One region of the Streptomyces sp. VTCC 41912 genome, then DNA from elsewhere that is predicted to be linked to it. Evidence: riboswitches for the same ligand, from Rfam matches in the RefSeq annotation. Region 1 holds a riboswitch; each other region holds the start of a gene.

The links. Region 1 has a riboswitch for cyclic di-AMP ahead of ACJ6WD_RS33025 (peptidoglycan DD-metalloendopeptidase family protein). Riboswitches for the same ligand answer to the same signal wherever they lie in the genome.
Positions count from the first base shown of each region.
Region 2: another riboswitch for cyclic di-AMP. It lies ahead of ACJ6WD_RS32870 (M23 family metallopeptidase); the one in region 1 lies ahead of ACJ6WD_RS33025 (peptidoglycan DD-metalloendopeptidase family protein).
Region 3: another riboswitch for cyclic di-AMP. It lies ahead of ACJ6WD_RS33620 (transglycosylase family protein); the one in region 1 lies ahead of ACJ6WD_RS33025 (peptidoglycan DD-metalloendopeptidase family protein).
Region 4: another riboswitch for cyclic di-AMP. It lies ahead of ACJ6WD_RS05130 (C40 family peptidase); the one in region 1 lies ahead of ACJ6WD_RS33025 (peptidoglycan DD-metalloendopeptidase family protein).

Region 1 covers NZ_JBJMAB010000036.1:15,623-22,554, reverse strand. The annotation lists gene ACJ6WD_RS33035 (PP2C family protein-serine/threonine phosphatase) at 1-339, shown strand, start outside; gene ACJ6WD_RS33030 (DUF2332 family protein) at 374-1,492, opposite strand; cyclic di-AMP (ydaO/yuaA leader) riboswitch at 1,905-2,061, shown strand; gene ACJ6WD_RS33025 (peptidoglycan DD-metalloendopeptidase family protein) at 2,073-3,461, shown strand; gene ACJ6WD_RS33020 (aldo/keto reductase) at 3,569-4,534, shown strand; gene ACJ6WD_RS33015 (hypothetical protein) at 4,662-4,964, opposite strand; gene ACJ6WD_RS33010 (PrsW family intramembrane metalloprotease) at 5,049-6,332, opposite strand; gene trmB (tRNA (guanosine(46)-N7)-methyltransferase TrmB) at 6,421-6,932, opposite strand, start outside.
Region 2 covers NZ_JBJMAB010000035.1:74,504-81,435, forward strand. The annotation lists gene ACJ6WD_RS32855 (DNA topoisomerase IV subunit A) at 1-775, opposite strand, end outside; gene ACJ6WD_RS32860 (pitrilysin family protein) at 1,102-2,442, shown strand; gene ACJ6WD_RS32865 (pitrilysin family protein) at 2,469-3,851, shown strand; cyclic di-AMP (ydaO/yuaA leader) riboswitch at 4,150-4,306, shown strand; gene ACJ6WD_RS32870 (M23 family metallopeptidase) at 4,319-5,119, shown strand; gene ACJ6WD_RS32875 (GntR family transcriptional regulator) at 5,404-6,090, shown strand; gene ACJ6WD_RS32880 (HPr family phosphocarrier protein) at 6,467-6,748, opposite strand.
Region 3 covers NZ_JBJMAB010000037.1:49,971-56,902, forward strand. The annotation lists gene ACJ6WD_RS33600 (Ppx/GppA phosphatase family protein) at 1-661, opposite strand, end outside; gene ACJ6WD_RS33605 (DUF501 domain-containing protein) at 658-1,260, opposite strand; gene ACJ6WD_RS33610 (septum formation initiator family protein) at 1,387-1,878, opposite strand; gene eno (phosphopyruvate hydratase) at 2,099-3,415, opposite strand; gene ACJ6WD_RS33620 (transglycosylase family protein) at 3,724-4,407, opposite strand; cyclic di-AMP (ydaO/yuaA leader) riboswitch at 4,415-4,584, opposite strand; gene ACJ6WD_RS33625 (transglycosylase family protein) at 4,844-5,848, opposite strand; gene ACJ6WD_RS33630 (cytochrome P450) at 6,086-6,932, opposite strand, start outside.
Region 4 covers NZ_JBJMAB010000002.1:401,886-408,817, forward strand. The annotation lists gene pcrA (DNA helicase PcrA) at 1-1,868, opposite strand, end outside; cyclic di-AMP (ydaO/yuaA leader) riboswitch at 2,118-2,287, shown strand; gene ACJ6WD_RS05130 (C40 family peptidase) at 2,295-3,428, shown strand; gene ACJ6WD_RS05135 (hypothetical protein) at 3,631-3,984, opposite strand; partial or broken gene ACJ6WD_RS05140 (C40 family peptidase) at 4,605-4,955, shown strand; gene ACJ6WD_RS05145 (esterase family protein) at 5,225-6,349, opposite strand; gene ACJ6WD_RS05150 (response regulator transcription factor) at 6,566-6,932, opposite strand, start outside.

The DNA.
Region 1 (6,932 bases):
TCCCCCCTGCTGCTCACCCCGGACGGCGGCCTACGGGAGCTGCCCCCGTCCACCGCGGCGCTGCCGCTGGGACTGGGCGACGTGGCCGGGTGGCCCGACCGCGCGGACGAGACGTTCTTCCCCGCCGGGGCGCTGCTGCTGCTGTTCACCGACGGGGTGACCGAGGCCCGCGACCGGGCCGGGCGGTTCTACGACCCGTGCGCCCGGTTGCGCGGCAGCCAATTCAGCGGCCCCGGGGACCTGTTGGACGTGGTGGTCGAGGACGTCGCCCGGCACACCGGCGGGGGCCCCGCCGACGACATGGCCCTGTTGGCGGTCCAGCGGCCCCTGGAGGCGTAGCGCGGGGCGCCGGTGAACGGGCGGGGCGGCCGGGTTACGGCAGCGGCGGACGCAACCAGTGGATGCTCTGGCCGTGCGGCCCCGTCAGGGCCACCGGGCGCTCGTCCAGGGCGAGGGTCAGCAGCATCGGGTCCCCCGGCCCGAGGGACCGGTGCTCCGGCGCGGTGATCCACGGCAGCACGCCGTGGTGCTCCTGGGAGATCCAGTGACCCGGGCCGTCCCGTTCGGCCAGCACCGACCGGACGAGCCCGGCGAACTCCTCGCGTCGGGCCGGCGGGAGGTAGTGCAGCACCGCGCTGTGGAAGACGACGAGCGTCGCCCCGGCCGGTGCCCGGGCGGCCAGCGCCGGCAGTTCGTCGATCAGGTCGCCGCGCACCACCGTGGGCCGCGGCGACGCCCGGACCGCCTCGACGGCCGCCGCGAGCCGTGCCGCCCGGGCCTCGTCGCCGGGCCACACCAGGGCGTGCAGCCAGCGCAGGTCGTCCGGCGTCCCGACCGGGTCGAGCGGTTCCAGGTCGATGCCGCCGCGCCAGACGACCTCGGGCCGCGCGCCGGGCGGCACCGTCGCGCCGTCGTCCCAGGGCGCGGCCCCACTGGTGCGGCAGGTGAGGGTGACCGCGCTGTCCGGGGCGCCGGCCTCGACCGGTTCCCCGTGGATGCCGGGAGGTCCGTCGGGGACGTACCGGTAGCGGTACCGGTCGGGGTGCAGGCACAGCCCCGCCGACGTCCCGACCTCCAGGAGGGCCAGCGGCTGGGGCAGCCGGGCCAGCAGCGGCAGTAACGCGGCGCAGCGGGCCGGCTCGTTGGTCTGGGTCGCGCGCCGCATGATCACCGCGCGGACCTCGTCCCAGTGCCGGACCGTCCACTCGCGCCACCGCCCGTACGCCGCCTCGCCGCGCGGGCCCGCCTCGGCGTGCGGGCCGTCCAGGTAGCGCACCGCGGCGAGCAGCAGGTTCGGCTGCTGCTTGTTCCCCGAGGGCAGCGAACGGGCCAGCAGTTCGCAGATCTCGTCGTCCTGTCCGATCCGGGCGGAGAGTTCCTCGTGCGCGTCGGACCGGCCCCGCGCCTCGTGCCAGGAGAACTCCCGGTACCGAACCGCCACGTCCCGTGGGGTGTTGACGGTGCTTCCGGTGTTCGCGACGTTGACGACCATGAGGCGACGTTACCGCCCTCACGTTCCGTAACTGCGGGGCGTCCCTCCGCATAACGACTGGCGCACAATCGCCGCGAGATCGTTTGGCGATGCCGCGCCAACTCGCCCTGTTTGCGGTCGGACTGGGGGTAAAAGTCCACGCCAGAGCTTCTTCGGGGGGCTTGCGGAACCCCCGCGGATTCGTGGGAACGCTTGGATTTCCCGCACCGTCTCTATTACTGTCCGATAACGGAGCGCGGTCGTCCCAGCCGTCGCCAATGGCGGCACCGCGCGCCGACGCCGAATCCTGCACGCGCTGTTCCCGCACCTCCAGAACGACCCTTGAGCCACCCGCCCGAGCCGGCTTTCCGCACGGCGCGACCCGCGTCCTCGACCCGAGTCGAGTCGCCTGGATCGGCCGGTTCCGGGGGTCCTGTCGGATCCGCCTGGAATTGCAGGGAATTGAGTAGAGGGAACCGGGGAACCACCACCTTGGGGTGAATCGGGCGCCTCTCGCCAGGGGGTGCCGGTAGGAGACCTTCCTGCTCCGAACCCGTCAGCTAACCCGGTAGGCGAGAAGGAAGGAAAGGAGTGCGCCCCCGTGGCGTCCAACAGGCCCGCCCCCCATGCTCCGTCCGCGTACAGCCTCGGTGGCCCCGCCGACTTCGGTGGCCCGGTCGGCTTCGGCGGCCCCGCCGGCTTCCCCGTTCCCACGACCGTCGGTGACCCCGCCGGCGTTCCCGCCCCCACTGCCGTGAGCGGCCCCGACGACGTCAGCGCAGTCCCCGCTGTCGGTGGCCCGACCGACGACGCAGCTCCCGCTGGAGCGCCCCAAGTCCCCTCGCCGTACGGCCAGTTCCCGGGACAGCGGCCCCCCGGTGAGGTGTTCTCCCACGACCTGCTGACGCCGGAGCCGCCGCCCCAGGGCGCGCCGGGCGGCGCCGAGCCGTCGGCCGGCCCCGCCGGTGCGGACGCCGGCGACGCATCGGCGGGGCCGGTCCGCGGCAAGCACCGGGTGGCCAAGCAGCGCAGCGGCGGGCTGGCGCGCGGCGGCACGGTGCTGGGCGTCGGCGTGATCGCGGCGGTCGGCGCGAGCGGGGTGGCCGCGGCCGAGGACCGGCCGCCGGTGCCGATATCGGTGCCGGACCCCGGTGGCGTGGTCGACGACGCCACCGGTGCCCTCCAGGACGCCGGCCCCCGCGCGGCCGACGCCGGTGCCGCGCCCGTCGCGACGCTCGCCGGCACGGACTCCGCAACGGAGGGCTCCGCCCCCTCGGTCGGCCCCGCCGCGTCCCGTCCGCAGGGCGACGCCGCCACCGCGGGCGGCGCGCCGGGCGCGGGGCCCGCCGAGGCGCTGCGCCACCGCATCCTCCAGCAGGCCGACGGCCGACCGGGGGCCACGGAGGCCGAGACCGGCAGCGATGCGGACGCCGGACCGGACGCCGCACGGGACGCCGGACCGGACGCCGGCCCGGCGGACGAAGCAGCGCCCGACGCGGCATCCGGGACGGCATCCGACGCGGCGGCCGAGCCGGCTGCGCCCGCGTCGCCGGCCCGCCCGGTGGCCTCGGACGACCGGCCCGCCGACGGGGCGGGGACCGCCGTCGCCCCGGTCTCCTCGTACACCCTCACCACCGGCTTCGGGCAGGCCGGCGACCGTTGGGCCGCGGACCACACCGGGCAGGACTTCACGGCCCCGACCGGCACGCTGGTCAGGGCGGTGCACGACGGCACCCTCACCCAGGCGGGCTGGGCCGGCGGCTACGGCTACCGCATCGTCCTCACCCTCGACGACGGCACGCAGCTCTGGTTCTGCCACCTGTCCTCGATGGTCAAGACGACGGGGCGGGTGCACGCGGGCGACGTCATCGGCCGGGTCGGCGCCACCGGGAACGCCACCACGCCCCACCTCCACCTGGAGGTCCGCCCGGACGCCGGCGCCCCGACGGACCCGCTGCCCTGGTTGCGCGACCGCGGGGTCACGGTCTGACGGGCGCACGGAGCCGGAGCCGACCGCCCGGCCGAGGGGGAACGACTCCCCGCGGTCGGGCGGATGCGGAGGGAACAACTCCGCGTACCCCGGCGTTGGCACGGAGCATGACCGTGACACACGCCCAGAGCTCCGCCCCCACGCCCAAGCCGCTCGGTTCGCTGTCCGTCTCCCCGCTCTGCCTCGGAGGCAACGTCTTCGGCTGGACCGCCGACGAGGCCGAGTCCTTCGCAGTGCTCGACGCCTACGTCGCCGGCGGCGGCAACTTCATCGACACCGCCGACGTCTACTCCGCCTGGGTGCCGGGCAACAAGGGCGGCGAGTCCGAGACCGTCCTCGGCAACTGGCTGGCCGCCCGCGGCAACCGCGACGACGTCGTGATCGCCACCAAGGTCGGCGCCCACCCCGACCTCAAGGGCCTGTCCGCCGCCACCATCAAGACCGCCGTCGACCTGTCCCTGACCCGGCTGCGCACGGACCACATCGACCTCTACTACACCCACTACGACGACGAATCGGTCGAGGTGGGCGAGTTCCTGACCGCCCTCGACGACCTCGTGCGCGCGGGCAAGGTCCGGGAGATCGCCGCGTCCAACATCTCCGCGCGGCGCCTCCAGGAGTCGCTGGACTTCTCCGCCCGCGAGGGCGTGGCCCGCTACGTGGCCCTCCAGCCGCACTACAACCTGGTCTCCCGCGACACCTACGAGGGCGAACTCGCCGACGTCGCCGCCCGCAACGGCGTGGCCGCCGTCCCGTACTACGCGCTCGCCTCCGGCTTCCTGACCGGCAAGTACCGCCCCGGCAGCAGCGTCGACAGCGCCCGCGCCGGCAAGGCCGCCGAGTACCTGGAGACCGACCGCGGCCGCCGCGTCCTACAGGCCCTCGACACCGTCGCCGCGGCCCACGAGGCCGAGCTGTCCACCGTCGCCCTCGCCTGGCTCGCCGCCCAGCCCACCGTGGCGGCGCCCATCGCCAGCGCCCGCACCCTGGCGCAGCTCCCGGCCCTGCTGGCCGTCACCGAGCTCACCCTCACCGACGTCGAACTGGCCCTCCTCACGGAGGCGTCGGCCTGACGCGAGGCGGATGCGGTGCGGCGGGCCGGTACGGCGCCGCACACCGCACGGTGCGGGGCGTGCTCAGCCGCGCCCCGCACCGTCCGCCGCACCCGGCGCAGCCGTGTCGACCGGGCGTGGCCGGCCGTCAGCCGCGCCGATCCGCCACCGCCCACGAGGCCAGCGCGACGCCGCCCGCCACCGCGAAGACCGAGGGCCACGCCCCGATCTTCTTGGCCAGCGGGTGCGACCCCGCGAACGCCGCCACGTAGGCGCCGCTCAGCGCCGCGGCCGCCTTCGTGCCGGCCTTCTGCTGCCAGCCGCGGGCGGCCACCGCACCGGCCGCCGCCAGCGCCACCCCGCCCAACGGCCGCTTCTTGGTCCACCGGGCCACGCCGTAACCGCCCACCAGACCGGTGGCCGCCACCACACTCGTCGGTATCCCAGCCATCGCAGAATCCTCCCTTTCACGGACAACTCCCACGAGCCTACGCGCGGGCGGCGCGGCGCCCGGAAGCACCGTCAGGCGTGGCGATCAGCGCTGGTCACCGGCGCGCTGGCCGGGTGCGCCGGTGCCGCACGCCCACGCCTGGAGCAGCGCCGGCCCCGCCCACGTCCGGTACTGCCACAGCAGCTCCAGCAGTTCGCGCTCCCGCGCGGCGAAGTCCGGGGACGGGCCCGTCAGGTGGGCGCGGCGGCGGTGGAAGGAGAGGGCGGTGGCCAGGGTGGTGTAGGCGGTGACGGCGCGGGCGGCGGCCGGGCCGTGGGTCCGGCGGGCCAGATCGCGGGCCAGGGCGCGGGTCCGCAGCGAGGCGAGCGCGGTCGGCTCGGGCGGGGCGAGCCACCCGGCGGCGGTGTACGGGGCGAGGTAGACCCGCACGGACAGCAACTCCTGCCGGCGGGCCCACAGCGCCAGCCAGGTCAGGGTCAGCAGCACCGGCACCATGCACACGCCGTAGACGGTGAGGAAGCCGACGTCGCCGAGGCTGGAGGCGGCGTTCCACACGCCGTGCAGCAGGACCGCCGTGGTCAGGCCGAGCAGGACCAGCGCGGCGCGGGCGGCCCGGCGGCGCGGGTAGCGGGTCGCGGCTATCCCGAAGGCCAGTCCGGTGAGGATCGTGAAGAGGGGATGGGCGAACGGGGAGACCACGATCCGCACGAAGAAGGTGCCGGCGGTCACCGAGTCCAGGCCGGTGTGCCCCATGGAGCGGTCCTCGCCGAAGGCGCTGCCCAGGTACAGGATGTTCTCGGTGAAGGCGAATCCGGTGGCGGTGATCCCGGCGATCACGATGCCGTCCGTGATGCCGTCGAAGTCACGGCGGCGGAAGCGGTAGAGCAGCACGATGGCGGCGGCCTTCATCACCTCCTCGACGATCGGGGCGACGACGGTCGAGCCCCACGCCTGGGCGTCGGTCGGTGAGGCGGAGGCGATGTTGTTCGCCAACCAGTCCGTGGCGAAGCCGTTGGCCAGGACCGCGACCAAGGTCGCGGCACACGCCCCCCAGGCGAAGGCGAACGCGAGGTTCCGCCAGGGTTCGGGCTCGATCCGGTCCAGCCAGCAGAACGCCGCGATCAGCAGCGGCACCGGGAAGACCGCCAGCCCGAGGCCGACCAGCAACCCCTCGGTGCCGGTCTGCCGCCGCACGATGCCGAGGATGAGCACGCCGGACAGGGCCAGCAGCGCGGCCAGCGCGACGGCCCGGACGGTCTTGCTGCGCCAGGGCGCGGACCGGCGCCGCGGCCCGTCGGGCACCTCGGCGGGCGTGTACGACGACGGGCCGGCTGAGTGCGCGGGCAGCGGCGGCGGTGACGGGTACACCCATCGACCCTAGCGAGGGCCGGGCGGCGGGAACACGCGGACCGGGGTGCCCGCGGGCGGGCCGGGCCGGCGCCCCGGGGCCGCGGCCTCAGCCCCGGCGGCGGAACAGCAGGTCGTGGACGGTGTGCCCCTTGTCCAGGCCCTGTCCCTCGAACCTGGTCAGCGGCCGGAACTCCGGCCGGGGCGCGTACCCGGAGTGCAGGTTCTCCAGCGCCGGCTCGGCGGAGAGCACCTCCAGCATCTGCTCGGCGTACGGCTCCCAGTCGGTCGCGCAGTGCACCAGTGCGCCGGGCGCGAGCCGGGTCGCGGCCAGCGCCACGAACTCCGGCTGGATCAGCCGGCGCTTGTGGTGCCGCTTCTTGGGCCAGGGGTCCGGGAAGTACACCCGCAGGCCGGCGAGGGAGCCGGGGGCCAGCATCTCCCGCAGCAGGATGATCGCGTCACCGTTGGCCACCCGGACGTTGGACAGGCCGTTGCGCTCCGCGAGACGGAGCAGATTGCCCTGGCCGGGGGTGTGCACGTCGCAGCCGAGGATGCCGGTGCCCGGGTCGGCGGCGGCCATCTGCGCGGTGGCCTCGCCCATCCCGAAGCCGATCTCCA
Region 2 (6,932 bases), on a different contig from region 1:
CCGCGACCGTCGCACGGATCTTGAACGTGCCGCGGCCCTTCTCGTACGCGTCCCGCACCCCGCCCAGGCCCACGATCCGGCCGCCCGTCGGCAGGTCCGGACCGGGCACGAAGCGCATCAGGGCCTCGAGATCGGCGTTCGGGTGCTTGATCAGGTGGCGGGCTGCGGCGATCACCTCGCCGAGGTTGTGCGGCGGCATGTTCGTGGCCATGCCGACGGCGATGCCGGACGTCCCGTTGACGAGGAGATTGGGGTACGCGGCGGGGAGGGCGACCGGCTCCTGCTCCTGGCCGTCGTAGTTGGGCGTGAAGTCGACGGTGTCCTCTTCGATGGACTCCGTCATCAGGGACGTCGCCGACGCCATCCGGCACTCGGTGTACCGCATCGCGGCGGGCGGGTCGTCGTTGCCCAGGGAACCGAAGTTGCCGTGCCCGTCCACCAGGGGCAGCCGCATCGAGAACGGCTGCGCCATGCGGACCAGGGCGTCGTAGATCGACGCGTCACCGTGCGGGTGGAGCTTGCCCATCACCTCACCGACGACCCGGGCGCACTTCACGTACCCGCGCTCGGGCCGCAGGCCCATCTCGTTCATCTGGTAGAGGATGCGGCGGTGCACGGGCTTGAGACCGTCGCGGGCGTCCGGCAGGGCGCGCGAGTAGATGACCGAGTACGCGTACTCGAGGAAGGATCCCTGCATCTCGTCGACGACGTCGATGTCGAGGATCCTCTCCTCGAAGTCGTCCGGCGGCGGGGTCTTCGTGCTGCGGCGGGCCATCGCGGCTGCGGCTCCTTCTGCTGCGTCTACTGCCGATGTGTGATCAACGCTGTGGGATCAACGCTATTGGGTCAACGCTTCGGACCAACGCTGGGATCCACGTTGACCGGCCGGCCGGTGGACCGACCGGCGAGTCTGATGAGTCTGACGCGGACCATTGTGGACCGCCCCACTGACAACGCTCACCACGACTCCCCCCTTCCCGCCCCGCCGTGGAGCGCGGCGCACGTTCGGGGCCTTCCTCACGGGAACTTCGCCAGATGCCGACGCGGTTGCATACAGTGACAGAACTTCCTCGCAAGCGGATCGAAGGGACGTACATGCCCATGGGTCACACGGCCACTGAAGAAGCCGGCTCCGGCGGCCTGACAGCAACCGAGCACCGGCTGGCCAACGGCCTGCGCGTGGTGCTCTCCGAAGACCACCTGACGCCGGTGGCGGCCGTCTGCCTGTGGTACGACGTCGGCTCGCGCCACGAGGTCAAGGGCCGCACCGGCCTGGCTCACCTCTTCGAGCACCTGATGTTCCAGGGTTCCGCGCAGGTGAAGGGCAACGGCCACTTCGAGCTCGTCCAGGGCGCCGGCGGCTCGCTCAACGGCACCACGAGCTTCGAGCGCACCAACTACTTCGAGACCATGCCCGCCCACGAGCTGGAGCTCGCGCTCTGGCTGGAGGCGGACCGGATGGGCTCGCTGTTGGCCGCGCTCGACGAAGAGTCCCTGGAGAACCAGCGCGACGTCGTCAAGAACGAGCGCCGCCAGCGCTACGACAACGTCCCCTACGGCACGGCGTTCGAGAAGCTGACGGCGATGGCCTACCCGGACGGCCACCCCTACCACCACACCCCCATCGGGTCGATGGCCGACCTCGACGCCGCCTCCCTGGAGGACGCGCGGTCCTTCTTCCGCACCTACTACGCGCCCAACAACGCGGTCCTGTCCATCGTGGGCGACATCGACCCCGAGCAGACGCTGGCCTGGGTGGAGAAGTACTTCGGCTCGATCCCCTCGCACGACGGCAAGCAGCCGCCGCGCGACGGCAGCCTGCCCGAGACCATCGGCGAGCAGCTGCGCACCGTGGTGGCGGAGGAGGTCCCCTCCCGCGCCCTGATGGCCGCGTACCGCCTCCCGCACGACGGGACCCGTGAGGCCGACGCCGCCGACCTCGCCCTCACCATCCTGGGCGGCGGCGAGTCCTCCCGGCTCTACAACCGCCTGGTGCGGCGCGACCGCAGCGCCGTCGCCGCCGGCTTCGGCCTGCTCCGGCTGGCCGGCGCGCCCTCGCTCGGGTGGCTGGACGTCAAGGCGTCCGGTGGCGTGGAGGTGCCCGCCATCGAGGCGGCCGTCGACGAGGAGCTGGCCCGCTTCGCCGAAGAGGGGCCCACCCCGGAGGAGATGGAGCGCGCCCAGGCCCAGCTGGAGCGCGAGTGGTTGGACCGGCTCGCCACGGTCAGCGGCCGCGCCGACGAACTGTGCCGCTTCGCCGTCCTGTTCGGCGACCCGCAGCTCGCGCTGACCGCCGTCCAGCGCGTCCTGGAGATCTCCCCGCTGGAGGTGCAGGCGGTCGCCAAGGCCCGGCTGCGCCCCGACAACCGCGCCGCGCTCGTCTACGAGCCCACCGCGCAGACCGACGCCGCCGGCACCGAGGAAGAGGAGGCGGCCAAGTGACCGACGCCACCACCCCCGTGAGCACCATGGAGTTCCACCCGCAGCCGCGCAGCGGTGCCGCCAAGCCGTGGGCCTTCCCGGCTCCCGAGCGCAGCCAGCTGCCCAACGGGCTCACTCTCCTGACGAGCCACCGCCCCGGCCAGCAGGTCGTCGCCGTGGAGGTCAACCTCGTCGCCCCGCTGGAGGCCGAGCCCGAGGGCCTCGACGGCGTCGCCACGATCATGTCCCGGGCCCTGTCCGAGGGCACCGACAAGCACACCGCCGAGGAGTTCGCCGCCGAGCTGGAGCGTTGCGGCGCCACCCTGGACGCGCACGCCGACCACCCCGGCGTACGGGTCTCCCTGGAGGTCCCGGCGTCCCGGTTGCCGCGCGCGCTGGGCCTGCTCGCCGACGCGCTGCGCGCCCCCGCCTTCCCGGACGGGGAGGTCGAGCGGCTGGTCGGCAACCGCCTCGACGAGATCCCGCACGAGCTCGCCAACCCGGCCCGGCGGGCCGCGATGGCGCTGTCCAAGGAGCTCTTCCCGGCCACCTCCCGGATGTCCCGGCCCCGTCAGGGCACCGAGGAGACCGTCGCCCGGATCGACGCGGCCGCCGTCCGGGCCTTCTACGACACGCACATCCGCCCCGCCACCGGCACCGCCGTCATCGTCGGTGACTTCACCGGCGTCGACCTGGACGCCGCGCTGGCCGACACCCTGGGCGCCTGGACGGGTTCCACCGCCGAGCCGCAGAAGCCGTCCCCGGTCGTCGCGGACGACACCGGCCGCGTCGTGATCGTCGACCGCCCCGGTGCCGTCCAGACCCAGCTGCTCATCGGCCGGATCGGCGCGGACCGGCACGACCGGGTGTGGCCCGCCCAGGTGCTCGGCACGTACTGCCTCGGCGGCACCCTCACCTCCCGCCTGGACCGGGTGCTGCGCGAGGAGAAGGGCTACACCTACGGCGTGCGCGCCTTCGGGCAGGTCCTGCGCTCCTCGGCGCCGTCCTCCCCGGAGGGCGCGACCGGCGCCGCCATGCTCGCCATCAGCGGGTCGGTGGACACCGCCTCCACCGGGCCGGCCCTCCAGGACCTGTGGACGGTGCTGCGCACCCTCGCCGCCGAGGGGCTGACGGACGCCGAGCGCGACGTCGCCGTGCAGAACCTCGTCGGCGTCGCGCCGCTGAAGTACGAGACCTCCGCCGCCGTCGCCGGCACGCTGGCCGACCAGGTGGAGCAGCAGCTCCCCGACGACTACCAGGCGCAGCTGTACGTCCGGCTCGCGGAGACCGGCACGGTCGAGGCGACCGCCGCGGTCGTCAACGCCTTCCCGGTGGACCGGTTGGTGACGGTCCTGGTCGGTGACGCGGCGCAGATCGCCGAGCCGGTCAAGGCGCTGGGCATCGGAGAGGTGACGGTCGTCAGCGGCTGACCCCTCCTGTGACGGGGCGTCATCGAACGCCTCGTCAGTCATTGACAAAGCGGCTCCCGTGGCGGTCACTTGCCACGGGGGCCGCTTCGTTCGTGCGCCCCGTGGGGCCACCGGTCCGGAACCTGCGGCTCCGGACAGCCGCCGTCGTGATGGGGCGGTGGTGACCGGCCGGTTGCGTCGGTTGCCCGATTCGCGTGTGGCGTGGCGCACAAAAATCCGGTTCTGTTTGCCGATTGAAAGTTGTCCCGATTAGCGTCGGTCCGGCTGTTCGTCACAAGTCCGCCACAACAGTGGCACCGGACAGCCATCGCCGAGTCCCCGTACGGCGCGAGCCAGGGGAGCCGGGGACCCAACCGTCCCTTGGGGTGAATCGGACCCCTCTCCGGAGGAGCCCGTAGGAGACCTTCCTGCTCCGAACCCGTCAGCTAACCCGGTAGGCGAGAGGGAAGGAAAGGACCAGCCAGTACATGGCGTTCACCCGTGCCACCGGGAAGCACCGCCGTGCGAGCCGCACCGCTCGCACCACCCGCAACCTCGCCGGCATAGCCACCCTCGCGGCCTCCGGCGTCGTCGCCTCCGTCGCGTCGCCCGCCCTGGCCGCGACGGACGAGTCGGCCCCGCATGACACCGGCCTCCAGCAGGCGGTCGTGATGGGCGACGAGCTCGCCGGCCGGATCGAGGCGCAGGCCGACGCGCAGCAGGCGGCCGCCGAGGCCACCGCGGCCCGCGCGAAGGCCGAGGCCGAGGCCGTCCGGCTGGCCGACGCGGCGAAGAAGAGGGCCGACGAGGCGAAGAAGAAGGCGGACGAGGAGCGCGCGGCCAAGGTGCGCGCCGCTCGCGAGGCCGAGCGCAAGCTCCTCAACACCTTCGTCGCCCCCGTCACCGGCTCCTACGTCTCCACCGGGTACAAGGCGTCCAGCGGACTGTGGTCCTCCGGTAGCCACACCGGCATCGACTTCCACGCCGCCTCCGGCACGTCGGTCCACGCGGTGGGCGCCGGCACCGTCGTCGAAGCCGGCTGGGGCGGCGCGTACGGCAACAACATCGTGCTCCGGATGAACGACGGCACTTACACCCAATACGGTCACCTTTCGTCGATCGGGGTGACGGTCGGCCAGTCCGTCAGCCGGGGCGAGCAGATCGCCCTCTCCGGCAACACCGGCAACACCACCGGCCCGCACCTCCACTTCGAGGCCCGGACCGGCCCCGACTACGGCTCGGACATCGACCCGATCGCCTACCTCCGCGCGCACGGCGTCAGCGTCTGATCCGACCGCGAACCTCTCCGCCGCAGTACCGTCCCCCGGAGCCCCGGCCCACCACCTGGTGAGCCGGGGCTCTGCTGTTGCCCCAGGGTGGGCGGCCCTCCTCCTGGCCACGCGGGCGCTTCCGCATGGCCATCGACCCGCCGCCCGAATGGCGCCCCGCCCGCCGTCCGAAAAGCACCCATGAATTCCCGACCTCGCGAGAGGAAATGCGCGCCGGTCGAATACAGTCGGGGAAAGCCGTCGAACGGCGGCGGTTTCCGGCGATTACGGTGGAGGCGCAGACGATGCGAGGTCACATTTCCGCGCATGCGGTGTGCACGGCAATTCGCGACGACATCGTCTCGGGAGCACTCGCGCCGGGAAGCCGGCTGATCGAGGACGTTCTCGCCACGCGATACGGCGTTTCCCGGGTCCCGGTGCGGGAAGCGCTGCGCACCCTCCAGTCCGAAGGATTCGTCACCACGCGCCTGCACGCGGGTGCCTGCGTCGCCGAACTCACCGAACGGGAGGCCGTCGACCTCCTCGACATCCGGGCCGCCCTGGAGCCGCTGGGCGCCGCCCGCGCGGCCGCCCGGCGCAGCGCCGCCCACCTCAAGGTGTTGCGCGGCCTGGTGCGACTCGGTCGTGAGCGGGTCCGGCACGGCCACCCCGCTGACCTGCACCAACTGGACGCCTGGTTCCACGAAACGCTCGCCCAGGCCACCGGCAGCCCCAGCCTCAGCGCCCTGCTCATGCAACTACGGCGCAAGATCGAGTGGATGTACGTCGTGGAGCCGCCCGCCCGCCCCTCCGCCTCCTGGGACGAGCACGGCGCCGTGCTGGACGCCGTGGTCCGTGGTGACGCGGAGCGGGCGCGCGCCCTCATGGCGGCGCACATCGAGCGGTCCCGGCCCGTGTACCGGCTGCGTCGCGCCGCTCCCCCTGTGAGCGAGGCGAAACGGCCCGTCAACACGGCACGCGCCCGCGCTTAACAATCACCCCGTATACAAAAGGGGAGTGGCAGGAATGTGCCGATGTCCTCGGGAATGGCCGGTGCACGCGAGCGAGAAGTTCGGGAACGGAGAAGCGGCGCGAAATCGGGCGGGCAAGTTCGAGCACGGTTGTGCTGATTTCCGAATCTCGGTGTCGGGAACGTGCCGGGCACTGTTCGTGGGCCGGTGACTCATTTCCGTGCGCGAGGAGATTGTTCGCCCGGCCGGTTGATTCTTTACGCGGGGAATTGAACGAGGGGCGGGCTCCGCCGCCGCGCAACAGAAAACGACCCCGCCGCAGCAGCCGGATGTCCCGGTTGCCGCGGTGGGGCCGCATCAGGAGAAGGGAAGGAGGGGCGAGTGGCCCCGGTGCTCCTCAGACGGTCTCGGGGAGCTCCTCGAGACCTTCCGCGACCAGCTTCGCCAGGCGGTCGAGCGCGGCCTCGGCGCCGTCCGCGTCGGAAGCCAGCACGATCTCCTCGCCGCCCTGGGCGCCCAGGCCCAGGACCGCGAGCATGGAGGCGGCGTTGACGGGGTTGCCGCCGGCCTTGGAGATCGTCATCGGGACACCGGAGGCGGTGGCCGCTCGGACGAAGATCGACGCGGGGCGGGCGTGCAGGCCCTCGGCCCAACCGACATTGACGCGGCGCTCAGCCATGGTGTTGCCCTTCAAAGTCGTGACTGTTGTCTAGACCATTCTCGCACGCTGCCAGGAGTGGTCCCGCAGCCCTTCGTCCCGGTTCCCGACCGCCTTGCGGCCCTCTTTCCGGGCCCTCGGACCCGCTGCGGTGGGCCCGGGAAATCGAGCGTACGCACGTCGAGCCGGTTGTCGGTGCCCCGCC
Region 3 (6,932 bases), on a different contig from region 1:
CCGAACCGGCCAGGCCGACCAGCGTGGCGGCCTCGGTCAGCGGGACGGTCTCCTCGGCGCGGTCCAGGGCCGCGGCGATGTCGGCCTTGATCGCGGCGATCCGCTCCGGCGCGGGCGGGTCGGAGACCACGCCGTCGTGGACCAGGTGGCGCTCGGTCATCCGGACGCAGCCGACGTCGACCGAGCGCGCCGCCCGGACCGCACGGTCGCCGAGGACGAACTCCGTCGAGCCGCCGCCGATGTCCACCACGAGGTAGGGGAGTTCGATGTGCGGGTGGCCGGTCAGCTCCTTGGTGGCGCCGACGAAGGAGAACTCCGCCTCCTGGTCCCCGCTGATCACCTCGGGCTCGACGCCGAGGATGTCCATCACCCCGCGGACGAACTCGTCGCGGTTCTCCGCGTCCCGGGACGCGGAGGTCGCCACGAACCGCAGCCGCTCCGCGCCCAGGTCCTTGATCACCGCGGCGTACTTCCGGCAGGCCGCGAAGGTGCGCTCCAGTGCCTCGGGCGCCAGCCGCCCCGTCCGGTCCACGCCCTGGCCCAGCCGGACGATCTCCATCCGGCGGTCCAGGTCCTTCAGCTCACCGGTCTCCGGGTCGAGGTCGGCGACCAGCAGGCGGATGGAGTTGGTACCGCAGTCGATGGCGGCGACCCGCTTCACTTGGCGTCTCCTTCGGGGCGGCGGCCGCCGTCGGCGGCGTCCGGCCGGGTTTCGGAGGTGTGCGCGGGGCCCGGGGCGGGCTCCGCGCAGGGCGTCACGCAGGGGCCCTTGCGCCACCACTCGGGGAGCATCGCCAGGGCCTCGTCACCGAGCGGGTTGACGCCCGGCCCGGCGGCCAGCGAGTGGCCGACGAGCACGTGCAGGCACTTGACCCGGTCGGGCATCCCGCCCGCGCTCGGGAAGCCCTGGAGCACCTCGATGGCGTCCCGCCGGCGGATGTAGTCCTCGTGGGCCGCGCGGTAGGCGGCGGCCAACTCGGGGTCGTTCGCCAGTCGCTCGGTCATCTCCTTCATCACGCCGTTGGCCTCCAGCGTGCCGATCGCGGACGCGGCCCGCGGGCAGGTGAGGTAGTAGAGCGTGGGGAAGGGGGTGCCGTCCTCCAGGCGCGGTGCGGTCTCCACGACGTCCGGCTGCCCGCACGGGCAGCGGTGCGCGATGGTGCGCAGGCCGCGCGGCGGGCGGCCGAGCTGGTCCTTGAAGGCGGCGATGTCCGCGGCGGTGGGCTCGGTGGGCTCGGTCTGGGGCGGGGGGGTGTCCATGTGCGCTTTCGGTCAGGGCCGGAGGTGGGTGGCGGCGGGGCCGGGCGGCGGCGGGAGACCGGTGGCGTCCCGCGCGACCGCGTGCGGGCCCGCGCGTACAGTCTCGCCGGTCGTGGCCGTCGGGGGCTACCGCCCGATCGTGGCGGCGGCGGGTCCCGCGGCGTCAGCGGTGTCGGCGGCGTCGACATCGCTCCAGAGCTTGTCGTACCAGGGGCGCTGGGCCGCCTTGGCCTCCTTGGGGGCGGCGCGGACGCCGGATCCGTCCTGGACGACGTATCCGGTCTCGTCCGGCATGACGTAGTGGAGGTGGCGGCGGGCCTGCTGCCGGACGTACGCCGGGTCCTGCCAGCGGGCCTTCTCGTCGCGCAGCCGGTCGAGCGCGGCGGCGGCGTCCTGGGCCTTGCGGCGCTGGTCGGCGATGTCCGAGCGCTGGGAGATGTACTGCCGCATGGGGTAGGCGAGGGCGACCACCAGCGAGCACATCACCAGCGCCAACAGGGCGGCGCGGCCGGTGAGGCGGTTGCGGCGGGGTCGCCGCTTGGCGCGGTGGACGCGGGCGGCGGCCTGTTCGCCGAGCGCCTTGAGCCGGGTCGCGGTGGAGAACCGGTCCGCGGGCACGTCGCCTCGCCTCCCCTTCAGCTTCCGTCCGTCCCGACGTCGTCACGGCGGGCGTCATGACGTACGTCCCCGGCAACGGTACGGGACCGGTGCCGGGGACGGTGTGCTTCGCCCCGGCCGTGCCCTCGTCGGGTCCTGGTGCGGACCCGCGGGGGCGCGGCCGGACGGTGCGGTGCTGCTTGCCGTGCGGGCGCGGGGCGCCGACGGCGTCAGGGCGTGGTCAGCCCTTGAAGCGCGGGAAGGCGGAACGGCCCGCGTACACCGCGGCGTCGTCGAGGATCTCCTCGATGCGCAGCAGCTGGTTGTACTTGGCGACGCGCTCGGAGCGGGCCGGGGCGCCGGTCTTGATCTGGCCGCAGTTGGTGGCGACGGCGAGGTCGGCGATGGTGACGTCCTCGGTCTCGCCGGAGCGGTGCGACATCATGCACTTGAGGCCGTTGCGCTGGGCCAGCTCGACGGCGTCCAGGGCCTCGGTCAGCGAACCGATCTGGTTGACCTTGACCAGGAGGGCGTTGGCGGAGCCCTCCTCGATGCCGCGGGCCAGGCGCTCGGGGTTGGTGACGAAGAGGTCGTCGCCGACGAGCTGCACCTTGGAGCCGAGCTTGTCGTTGATGACCTTCCAGCCGGCCCAGTCGTCCTCGAAGAGCGGGTCCTCGATGGAGACCAGCGGGTAGGCCGCCACCAGCTCCTCGTAGTACTCGGTCATCTCGGCGGCCGAGCGCTCCTTGCCCTCGAACTGGTACTTGCCGTCCTTGTAGAACTCGGAGGCGGCGGCGTCCATCGCGAGCGCGATGTCCTGGCCGGGGGCGTAGCCGGCTTCCTTGATGGCTTCGAGGATCAGGTCGAGGGCCTCGCGGTTGGAGCCGAGGTTGGGGGCGAAGCCGCCCTCGTCGCCGAGGCCGGTGGCCAGGCCCTTGGCCTTCAGCACCTTCTTGAGGGTGTGGTAGACCTCGGCGCCCCAGCGCAGCGCCTCGGAGAAGGACTCCGCGCCGATCGGCGCGATCATGAACTCCTGGATGTCCACGTTGGAGTCGGCGTGCGAGCCGCCGTTCAGGATGTTCATCATCGGGACGGGCAGCACGTGCGCGTTCGGGCCACCGAGGTAGCGGAACAGCGGCAGGTCGCTGGCCTCGGAGGCGGCGTGCGCGACGGCGAGGGAGACGCCGAGGATGGCGTTGGCGCCCAGCGAGCCCTTGTTGTCGGTGGCGTCCAGGTCGAGCATCGCCTGGTCGATCAGCCGCTGCTCGGTCGCGTCGTAGCCGACGAGCTCCGGGCCGATCTGCTCGATGACGGCGAGGACCGCCTTCTCCACGCCCTTGCCGAGGTAGCGGTTGGGGTCGCCGTCCCGGAGCTCGACGGCCTCGAAGGCACCGGTGGAGGCGCCGGACGGCACAGCGGCACGGCCGGTGCTGCCGTCGTCGAGGCCGACCTCGACCTCGACCGTGGGATTACCTCGCGAGTCGAGAATTTCGCGGGCTACGACGACGTCGATGGACGGCACGTTGTCTCCTTCGTGGGTGTCTGGAGTTCTCGGCATGAGCCTAACGGCCCCGGACGGATCCGCTCGCCTGTGGCCCGCTCCGTGGGACGAAAAACCCCAACAAGCAGGCTAAAAGCCCAGTTCACCGGAGGTTTGCGGGCAATGTTCGCTGAGCGGGGAACGTCGCGCCGGGCCGTCGGCGAGGCCCGGGGATCGGTGCACGTCAGGACGGGCGCCGGGGTCGGTCCGGGTGGGGCGGCCGGACCGCGGTGGGTTTCCTGGGCCCGGGAACGGAGAAGCCCCGCCGTGGCGCGCTCGGGGGTACGCGCCGCGGCGGGGCAGCTCTCTCAGGCAACCGGGACGGCTCAGATGCTGAGCTTCTGGCCCGGGAAGATGAGGTTGGGGTTGCCGCCGACGACGGACTTGTTGGCGGCGTAGAGCGCCTTCCAGTGGGTGCCGTGCGCCTTGGCGATCTTGGCGAGGGTGTCGCCGGCCTTGACGGTGTAGGTGTCACCGGAGCGCTGCGACTGCTGCGGGGCCGGCTGGGCCTTCTCGGCCTTCTCGCGGACCGGGGCGGACTTCTTGGTGGTGCCCTCGGTCTGCTTGCGGGCCTCGGAGGCGCCCTGGCTCTTCTTGACGGTGGCGCCGCCGGACGGGTCGACGTTGGCGGCCGGGCCACCGGAGGTCAGGTTGCCGGCGCCGGCGCAGGACCAGGCACCCGGGCCCTGGATGGCGAGGAGCTTCTCGGCGGCGGCGATCTGCTGGGCCTTGGTGGCCAGGTCGGCGCGGGCCGCGTACTGGGTGCCACCGGCGGCGGCCCAGCTGGAGTTCGAGAACTGCAGGCCACCGTAGTAGCCGTTACCGGTGTTGATCGACCAGTTGCCGCCGGACTCGCACTGGGCGACCTTGTCCCAGGTCGCGACGGAGGCGGCGGAAGCGGAGGTGGCACCCATCAGCGGGACGGCGACGGCGGCGCCGGCGACACCGGCCAGGGTGGCGACGCGGACGGCCTTGGAGCTGCGGCGGTGCTTGCCCTTGTTGATCAGCATCGTGCGTTCGTTTCCTCACCGACGCCTACGAGGTGAGCTGTCGGGTTCGGGCCGTGTGAGCTGCCCGGCCGCGTGTGCTGGACACGCGACTTCACCCCAAGCCGGCTGACCCGTTTTCACGGGCGGGGCCGGCACTTACCTTGGGTCCCCCGCTCCTGCCTTCGGCGCTTGCGCGTCGTCGACTCCGACCGCCGGCAGGACTCGGCGTGCGATCGAAGGGCCCGCTTTGGCGAGCGGTCCTGACCGTAATCAGTAATCCCGTTGGTGTTCAAACCCCATCTTCTGAACCAAGTTGACCGTTTTTGATCATCGCGGTGGTCATTTCCGCAGGTCGGCACCGGTATGGGAACGGGGGGCGAACCGGGGTCCGCCCCCCGCAACGAGAGCCATATCTCACTTTTACGGAACGCCGCGAAAAACGACGAACTGCCGGTAACTACCCCTCTGTCCGGCCGAGATCGAGCAACTGGCCGGGGTGGATGAGGTCCGCGTCGGCGCCGATGACGCCCTGGTTGCGGTGGTAGAGCGCGGGCCAGCCGCCCGGCAGGTCATGGCGGCCCGCGATGGCTGACAGGTTGTCACCGACGCGCACGCGGTAGCCGCCGGTCTCCGCCGGGGGCGTGCGGGGCGTCTCCCCGCCGCGGGAGGCGTGCCGGCCGCTGCCGCTGTCCCGGTCCTCCCCGGGGGCCGCGCCGTCGTCCGGCGTGCCGCGGTGCTTGCCGGCGGCGGGCGGCGTGCCGGGCTCGGCGGGCCGGTCCGGGCCGGTGGAGCCGGGCGGGGGCGTGGGGGTGCTGGGGTCCGCCGGGTCGGACGGCGTCCCCGACGGGGAGTCGCCCGGCGTCGCGGAGTCGGACGGGGCGGGGGTGGCGGACGCGGAGTCCGTCGGGTCCGGGGTCGCCGGGGGCGCGTCCGGGGCGTCGGTGCCGGTGCCGGTGTCGGTACCCGCGTCGGCGCCGGTGCCGGTGCCAGTGCCGGCGGAGGCACCGTCGGACGGTGCGGGGGTCTTGCTGCCCGGGCCCGCCTCGCCCTGGTCCCCGGCCGCGTCGGACGGGTCGCCGGTGCCGGTGTGGCCGTGGGTCGGGCGGGGCGCGGGCCGGGTGGTGGCGCCGGGGTCGACGGCGGGCTTGCGGCCCCCCTTGGTCAGCCCGGCCTTCACCGCGCAGCTGGGGAAGGCGTCCGGGCCCCGGTCGTCGAGGATCGCCTCGGCCACGGCTATCTGCTGGGCGCGGCTGGCGAGGTCGGGGCGGGAGGCGTAGGCGGAGCCGCCGTAGTCGTCCCACATCTCCTGGGTGAGCTGGAGGCCGCCGTAGAAGCCGTTGCCGGTGGCGGAGCTCCACACCCCGCCGCTCTCGCACTGCGCGACGCGGTCCCAGGTGGACGCGTCGGCCGCGTGGGCGCCGCCCGCGGTGAACAGCGGGAGGGCCAGGCCCGCGCCGGTCACTCCTGCCGTGACAAAGATGGCCGGTGCTTGTCTGGGGCGACGGTGTCGGCCGTTCCCGGAACGCATGCGGTTGCCTTTCGCGCGGCGGTTGAGTTGTCGGACCGGTGTCGGCGGGGACACCGGTCGGCATCCCGGGGCCGGCCCCGATCGTCGGTGGAAAGGTAACCGGGGTTACGGGCAGTCACAAGCCGGTGTAGCGGAGATCACGCAATGGTCACGCAGCTGACGCAGCGTCAATTACGGCGTGGCTCCCGGTCGGGACGGCTCGGGCGTGAACTCCACCGGCAGGGTGCGCAGTCCGCGCATGATGAGCCCGCCGCGCCAGCGCAAATCATCCGGTTCCACCGCAAGTCGGAAGTCCGGCAGGCGGGTCAGCAGGGTCGCCAACGCGGTCTGCCCTTCCAGCCGGGCCAGCGGGGCGCCGAGGCAGTAGTGGATGCCGTGCCCGTAGCCCAGGTGCGGGTTGTCACGCCGGGTGAGGTCGAGCACGTCCGGCTCGTCGAACCGCGCCGGATCCCGGTCGGCGGCGGCCAGCACCACCAGCACCGGGTCCCCCTCGGCGATCCGCTGTCCGCCGAGCGTCAGCGCGCGGGTCGCGTACCGCCAGGTGGCCAGCTCCACGGGTCCGTCGTAGCGGAGCAGCTCCTCGACGGCGGTGCCGAGCAGCTCGGTGTCGCCGGCGGCGAGCGACTTCTGGAGCAGTTCGCGCTGGGCGGGGTGGCGGAGCAGGGTGTAGGCGCCGTTGCCGATGAGGTTGACGGTGGTCTCGAAGCCGGCGAAGAGCAGGATGAAGGCCATCGCCGCGGCCTCGTTCTCCGTGAGGTGCTCGCCGTGGTCGGAGGCCCGGATCAGCCCGGAGATCAGGTCGTCGCCGAGGTCGGCCCGCTTGCGGTGGATCAGCTCGGCCAGGTACGCCCGCATCTTCTTCACCGACCGGGCGACACCGCCGCGCGGCCCGCCGCCGTGCCGGATCATCATGCCGGCCCAGTCCCGGAAGTCGTCCTGGTCCTCGGGCGGGACGCCGAGCAGGTCGCAGATCGCGTAGATCGGCAGCGGGAACGCGAACTCGTGGATCAGGTCCGCG
Region 4 (6,932 bases), on a different contig from region 1:
ACGTCCCCCGCCTCGGCGTCGACCGCACCGGCGTCGGCCGCCGGCGCTGCACCCTCGCCGCGCTCCTGCTCGAACTCCAGGGCCACGGAGGCGAGTTCCTGGAGGTTCTCGATCCGGGTCTCGTCCTGGGGGTCGGTGGAGGACTGGAGCTCGGCGAGGTAGCCGGTGCGCTCCAGGACCGCCTCCAGGATCGTGGCCGGGCCGGCCCCGGACTCCACGATCGTGCGCAGCTCCTCCATCAGGGCGTTGAACCGCTTGACGGCGTTGGCGGAACGGGCGGCCATGCCGTAGGCCTCGTCGACGCGGCGCAGCGCCTGCGGGAAGGTGATCTTCTCGCGCAGCGCCAGGGCCTCGATCATCGCCTCGGCGCGGTCGCCGATGCCGCGCTTGGGGACGTTGAGGATGCGGCGCAGCGGGACGGCGTCCTCGGGGTTGGCGAGCACCCGGAGGTAGGCGAGGATGTCGCGGACCTCCTTGCGCTCGTAGAAGCGCACGCCGCCGACGACCTTGTAGGGCAGCCCGACCCGGATGAAGATCTCCTCGAAGACCCGGGACTGGGCGTTGGTGCGGTAGAAGACCGCGACGTCGCCGGCCTTGGCGTCGCCGGCGTCGGTGAGCCGGTCGATCTCGTCGGCGACGAACTGGGCCTCGTCGTGCTCGGTGTCGGCGACATAGCCGGTGATCTTGGGGCCGGCGCCGGCGTCCGTCCAGAGGTTCTTCGGGCGGCGGTTCTCGTTGCGCTCGATGACGGCGTTGGCCGCGGAGAGGATGGTCTGCGAGGAGCGGTAGTTCTGCTCCAGCAGGATCGTGGTGGCGTCCGGGTAGTCCTCCTCGAACTGGAGGATGTTGCGGATCGTGGCGCCGCGGAAGGCGTAGATCGACTGGTCGGCGTCACCGACCACGCACAGCTCGGCGGCGGGGGTGTCGACCGTGCCAGGGCCGACCAGCTCGCGGACGAGGGTGTACTGGGCGTGGTTGGTGTCCTGGTACTCGTCGACGAGGACGTGGCGGAAGCGGCGGCGGTAGTGCTCGGCGACGTCCGGGAACGCCTGGAGCAGGTGGACCGTCGTCATGATGATGTCGTCGAAGTCCAGGGCGTTGGCCTCGCGCAGCCGCGCCTGGTACATCGTGTACGCCTGGGACAGGGTCTCCTCGAAGCCTCCCCCAGACCCCGTCTGGGAGGTGCCCCCAGCGGCCGTGCCGGCGAAGCTCTCCTCGTCGATGAGCTCGTTCTTGAGGTTGGAGACCTTCGCGCTGAAGGACTTGGGCGGGAAGCGCTTGGGGTCCAGGTCGAGGTCGCGGCAGACCAGGGCCATCAGGCGCTTGGAGTCGGCCGCGTCGTAGATCGAGAAGGACGACGTGAAGCCGAGCCGCTTGGACTCCCGGCGCAGGATCCGTACGCAGGCGCTGTGGAACGTGGAGACCCACATGGCGTTGGCCCGCGGGCCGACCAGCTCCTCGACGCGCTCCTTCATCTCGCCCGCGGCCTTGTTGGTGAAGGTGATCGCGAGGATCTGGCCGGGGTGGACGTGGCGCTCGGCGAGCAGGTGGGCGATGCGGTGGGTGAGCACCCGGGTCTTGCCGGAGCCGGCGCCGGCGACGATCAGCAGCGGGCCGCCGCTGTGCGCCACGGCGGCCTTCTGCTGGTCGTTGAGCCCTTCCAGGAGCGCCGCCGCATCGATGGCCGGGCGGGCGGCGCCGTCGCGGTAGTACGACTCCCTGGAGACGGGCGCGTCGAACCGCCCGCCGAAGAGGTCGGCGGGGACCTCCTCCGGGGCCGGGCCGGGCTCGTCCTCGGGCGGCGGCGGGGGCTCCTCGTCCGGGGGGCCGAGATCCGCCAGGAAGCTGTCGTCAAAGAGGCTGCTCATCGCCCACCGAGTCTAGGCCGCCGCACTGACAACCGGTCCCGGAGTACCGGATTGGCCGGCACCGCTCCGCCGCGGGCGCTACCGTGTCCGTTCTGCCCGCAAACCGGCACCGCTCGCGTTCAGGTCACGAAAAGGTTTCGGGCATATCGAACACCAGCCTTCACAGGGGCCACACGAGTTGGCTACGGTCTCGCTCGGGCAGCCCGCAGTCCCCGCGGACGACAGCGTTCGCACGGGCCGCCCCCGCCGAGTCCGGTCCCGCCGCGAGGCACCCGGAGCCGGGGACCCACCAGCACCACCGGGGTGAATCGACCGGTGCGCCCGCCGCCAGGCGGACGCAGCAGCCGTAGGGCAAGCCTTCCGTCAGCAGACCGCCCGAACCCGACAGCTAACCCGGTAGGCGGTCCACGGAAGGAGTCGCCGGCCTTGGCGTCCCATCGCAAGCCGCGCACCCCCATACTCGCCACCCCCGGCGGCCGTCGTACGGCGACCGGGCTCACCACCGCCGCCCTCGCCTCGGTCACCCTGCTCTCGCAGACCGCGAACGCAGCCCCCAAGGCGCCCCAGCCCTCCATCGAAGAGGTCAAGACGAAGGTCGACGACCTCTACCAGCAGGCCGAGGTCGCCACCCAGAAGTACAACGGCGCCAAGGAGAAGGCCGACGGCCAACAGCGCACGGTCAACCGCCTGCTCGACGAGGCGGCCCGGCGCGCGGACAAGATGAACGAGTCCCGGCGCCGGCTGGGCGCGTTCGCCTCGGCGCAGTACCAGAGCGGGGGGATCAACCCGACCGCCCAGCTGATGCTGGCCAAGGACCCGCAGCAGTTCGTCGACCGCAACCACCTGATGGAGCAGCTGACCGCCCAGCAGAAGCAGGCGATCACCGACTACCAGGCACAGGCCGCGGCCGCCACCCGCCAGCGGGCCGAGGCCACCAGCAGCCTGGAGAGCCTCCAGCAGTCGCAGACGTCCCTGAAGGAGAACAAGAGAAACGTTCAGGCCAAGCTGGCCGAGGCGCGCCAGCTGCTGTCCCGGTTGACCGCCCAGGAGAAGGCGCGGCTGGCCGAACTGGAGCGCCAGAAGGAGGCCGAGGCCCAGCGCAAGGCCGCCGAGCAGGCCCGCAAGGAGGCCCAGCAGCGGCAGCAGCAGCCCAGTGGCGGCGGCTCCGGGCAGAGCTCCGGCGGCGGCACGTCCGACGGCGGCACGTACTCCACCAAGGCCGGCAAGGCGATCGCCTTCGCCCGCACCCAGATCGGCAAGCCATACGTCTGGGGCGCCACCGGGCCCAGCTCCTACGACTGCTCGGGGCTGACGCAGGCCGCGTGGCGGGCGGCCGGGGTCGACCTGCCGCGGACGACCTGGGACCAGGTCAAGGTCGGCACCCGGGTCTCCAGCAGCGATCTCCAACCCGGCGACCTGGTGTTCTTCTTCAACGACATCAGCCACGTCGGGATGTACATCGGCGGCGGCGAGATGATCCACGCCCCGCACCCGGGCGCCAGCGTCCGGGTGGAGTCGATCTACGGCATGCCGATCTACGGCAGCGTCCGGCCCGCCTAGCCGGTGGGCGGGCGCGCACCGCGCGCCCGCGACGGACCCACCCCCCACAGCCACCCCCCACACGCCACCGCGCGGTCATCCGCCGCCTCCGGAAGGTACGGAGCGGGATGACCGCGCGGTGAGCCGTTGGTGCGGCGGTGCGGCGCCGGGGCCGCCGGGCGGGTGCCGGGGCCGTCGGGCCGGGGCCGGGGCGCCTGGGTGCTCAGGTCCAGAGCACCGCGATGAAGATGTTGAGCATGGTGAGCCCGCCGACCGCGCCGAAGAGCGGCTTGGGGAGCTTCTCCTCGTCGCGCTTGACGTAGACCAGCGCCAGGATCACCACCAGGACGGCCATCTTGATGCCGATCTTGATGTTGTTGAGCGAGTGGTCCTGCATCTGGTTCAGACCGACCAGCACGATGCCGGTGACCAGCATCGTGAGCGCGCCGTGCAGCATGGCCGGCACGAAGCGGGCGGTGCCCGCGCCCATGGCCTTCATCTGGGTCAGGAAGCCACCCAGCAGGGAGGCGATGCCGATGATGTGCAGGGCGACGAAGACATTGATTACTACGTCCATAGTGCTGGATCGTATCCGCCCCATAGCACGCCCTTTCCGGCAGGGCGCCCGTGATGCCGGCTTCGGTCAGGGCCCACCGCTCCCGACCCCCCGCCGACCGCCGATCGGTCATCCCTGCGCGGCGGCCGCTCGGAAACGGACAATGCCGGGCAAGGGGGTTCGACGCCGTGACCCCGGGCCTAGCTTCCTCCTGCAGACGACCGGACCCGCACCCCACCGGTCGCATTCGCCCCGCAGGGAAGGAAGTGACGGCCGCCATGGCGTCGCACCACACGGCCACAGAGCGGCCGCCGCTCGCACCCCCGCCGGCCCGGACCCACCCCGCCCGCAGCACCCGCGGCGGGCTGCTGCTCGCCGCGGACCCGCAGCGCTACCTGGACGGCGCCACGGTGCTGGAGCGCACCGGCAGCCACCAGGCGACCGCGGTGGCCGGCTGGGCCCGCCGCCTCGGCAGCGTCCGCCGTCTCGGCAGCCGTCCCACGCCCTTGGCGGAACGCGCCCCGGCCCCCGAGGCCACGCCCCGCCCGGAACGCGCCCCGGAACGCCCGGCACCGCCCACGCCCACCGCCGGCACCGCGCCGCTCGCACCCGGCGCGCCCGCGGCCCCCGTCCCGCCCGTGGACGACCGGGCCGCCCGCGCGGTGGCCTTCGCCCACGCCGCCCTCGGCAAGCCCTACGCCTGGGGCGCGACGGGACCGGCCGCGTACGACTGCTCCGGGCTGGCCCTGGCCGCGTGGCGGGCCGGCGGCGTCACCCTGCCCCGGACGACCTACACGCAGATCACCTCCGGCACCCGCGTCGACTGGCCCCGGCTCCGCCCCGGGGACCTGGTGTTCTTCCACGCCGGTATCAGCCACGTGGGCCTCTACATCGGCGGCGGCGAGATGATCCACGCCCCGCACGCCGGCGCCCCCGTCGAGATCGCCCCGATCGACCGACTGCCCTTCGCGGGCGCGACCCGTCCGGGATAGGCGCACCGGGCCGCTCCCGCCGAGCCCCTTCCGCGGTCACGGGCGCCGGCCGCCCGGCCGTCTTCGGCCCGCCCGGGGCGAGTTGCGCCCCCTCGGCGTCGACGCCCGCCGCGGCGCCCACCGTCGTCGCTCCGCATCCGCCACCCCCGATTCCGTCGTGCGCGATCTCCGTCACTCGCACAACGCTCCCGGGCGCGGCTCTGTGCCCGCTTCCGCAGGTTCCGGCGGAGGTTCACCCGAACGGTGAACTCCGCCGACCACCCGGCCGGTCACCCCCGCAGGAACAGCCCGAACCACCGGAAGATCTCCGGCACTTGGTGCTTCCACACCGGCACCGTGTGACCGCCCGCACCGGACGAGATCTGCTGGACCGTCACCGTCGTCGGGTTCTTGGCGAGCTGCTTGAGGCCGATCCCGGCCTGGTAGCCGTCGCCGTTCGCGCCCGAGATGTACAGCGCGGTGCGGGGCGGCTTGCCGGCCGCGTTGGCGGCCTTGAGGAGGTGCAGCGGGTTGGTCTCGACGCGCAGCTTGGGGTCCTTGCCGGCGAGCGAATCGCGCTCTATCGCCGGGTCGTTGTAGCCGGACATGCCGACCGCGGCGCGGTACCGGTCCGGGTGGGCCAGCGCCAGCTTGGTGGCGCAGTGCGCGCCCGCCGAGTAGCCGGCCAGGCCCCAGGAGTCCGGCTTGTCGCCGGCCCGGAAGTTGTCGACGATCATCTGGCGGACGTCGACGGTCAGCCAGCTGTCGGCGTTGACCGTGCCGGGGATGTTGACGCACCCGCTGTCGGCGTTGGGCAGGACGTTGGTCCGCGGCGCCACCAGGATGAACGGCTTGATCGCCCCGCTCTGCATCAACGACCCCAGCTGCTCGTTGACCTTGAGCGAGCCGAACCAGGACTTGGCGGACCCGGGGTAGCCCGGCAGCAGCTCGACCACCGGGAACTTCTTGTGCTGGTAGGCGGGGTCGTTGTACTGCGGCGGCAGCCACACGTACACCTCGCCGTTGACGCCCGAGACCTGGCCCTTGAGGTCGGTCATCTGGACGCCGGGGCCCATCACCGGGTCGTCGGCGGGCCGGAACTGCTGGTGGACCTTGGGCTCGTCGTTGAGGTTCTTGCCGCCCAGGCCGTCCGGGCCGAGGTTGCGGGCCTGGTCGATGTGGTTGCCGGTACCGAGCAGGTCGCCCCAGTTGTCGTAGAGGTTGTTGGCGTTGTTGACCATGACGAAGACCACGGTGATGGCCATCACCTGGGCGAACAACAACATCAACAGCCGTGCCAGGCCGCGTATCAGGGCCGGTCCGGCCACTCGACCCCACAGCGCGAACGGCAGCACGAGGGCGACGATCAGCAGCAGGATCGAGAAGAGGAAGAAGGGCGTACCCGTCAGGCTCATCGGGATCTCGTTTCCAGGACGTATGCGCGCAGGGCGTGGGCGTGGTTCCGGCCCCGCCTTCGGGCAGCGAGCCTCTCCGCGCCCTTAGATGGCGATCCGCGCGATCCCGGTTGCCCGCCTTGGGCCCTTCTTTACGCGCCCCCTGCACGCCCCTCACAGCGGGGGCGGAACCCGATCATCCGCCCCCGCGCCCCCCGTTCCCGACGAAACCGCAGGTCAGACCAGGCGTCGCGCGGCCGCCCAGCGGGTCAGCTCATGGCGGTTGGAGAGCTGGAGCTTGCGCAGGACGGCCGAGACATGTGACTCAACCGTCTTCACGGAGATGAACAACTGCTTGGCGATCTCCTTGTACGCGTACCCGCGGGCGATCAGCCGGAGCACCTCGCGCTCACGCTGGGTGAGGCGGTCCATGTCCTCGTCCACCGGCGGGGCGTCCGTCGAGGCGAAGGCGTCGAGCACGAAGCCGGCCAGCCGCGGCGAGAAGACCGCGTCGCCGTCGGACACCCGGAAGACCGCGTCGACCAGGTCGGCACCGGTGATCGTCTTGGTGACGTAGCCGCGGGCGCCACCGCGGATGACCCCG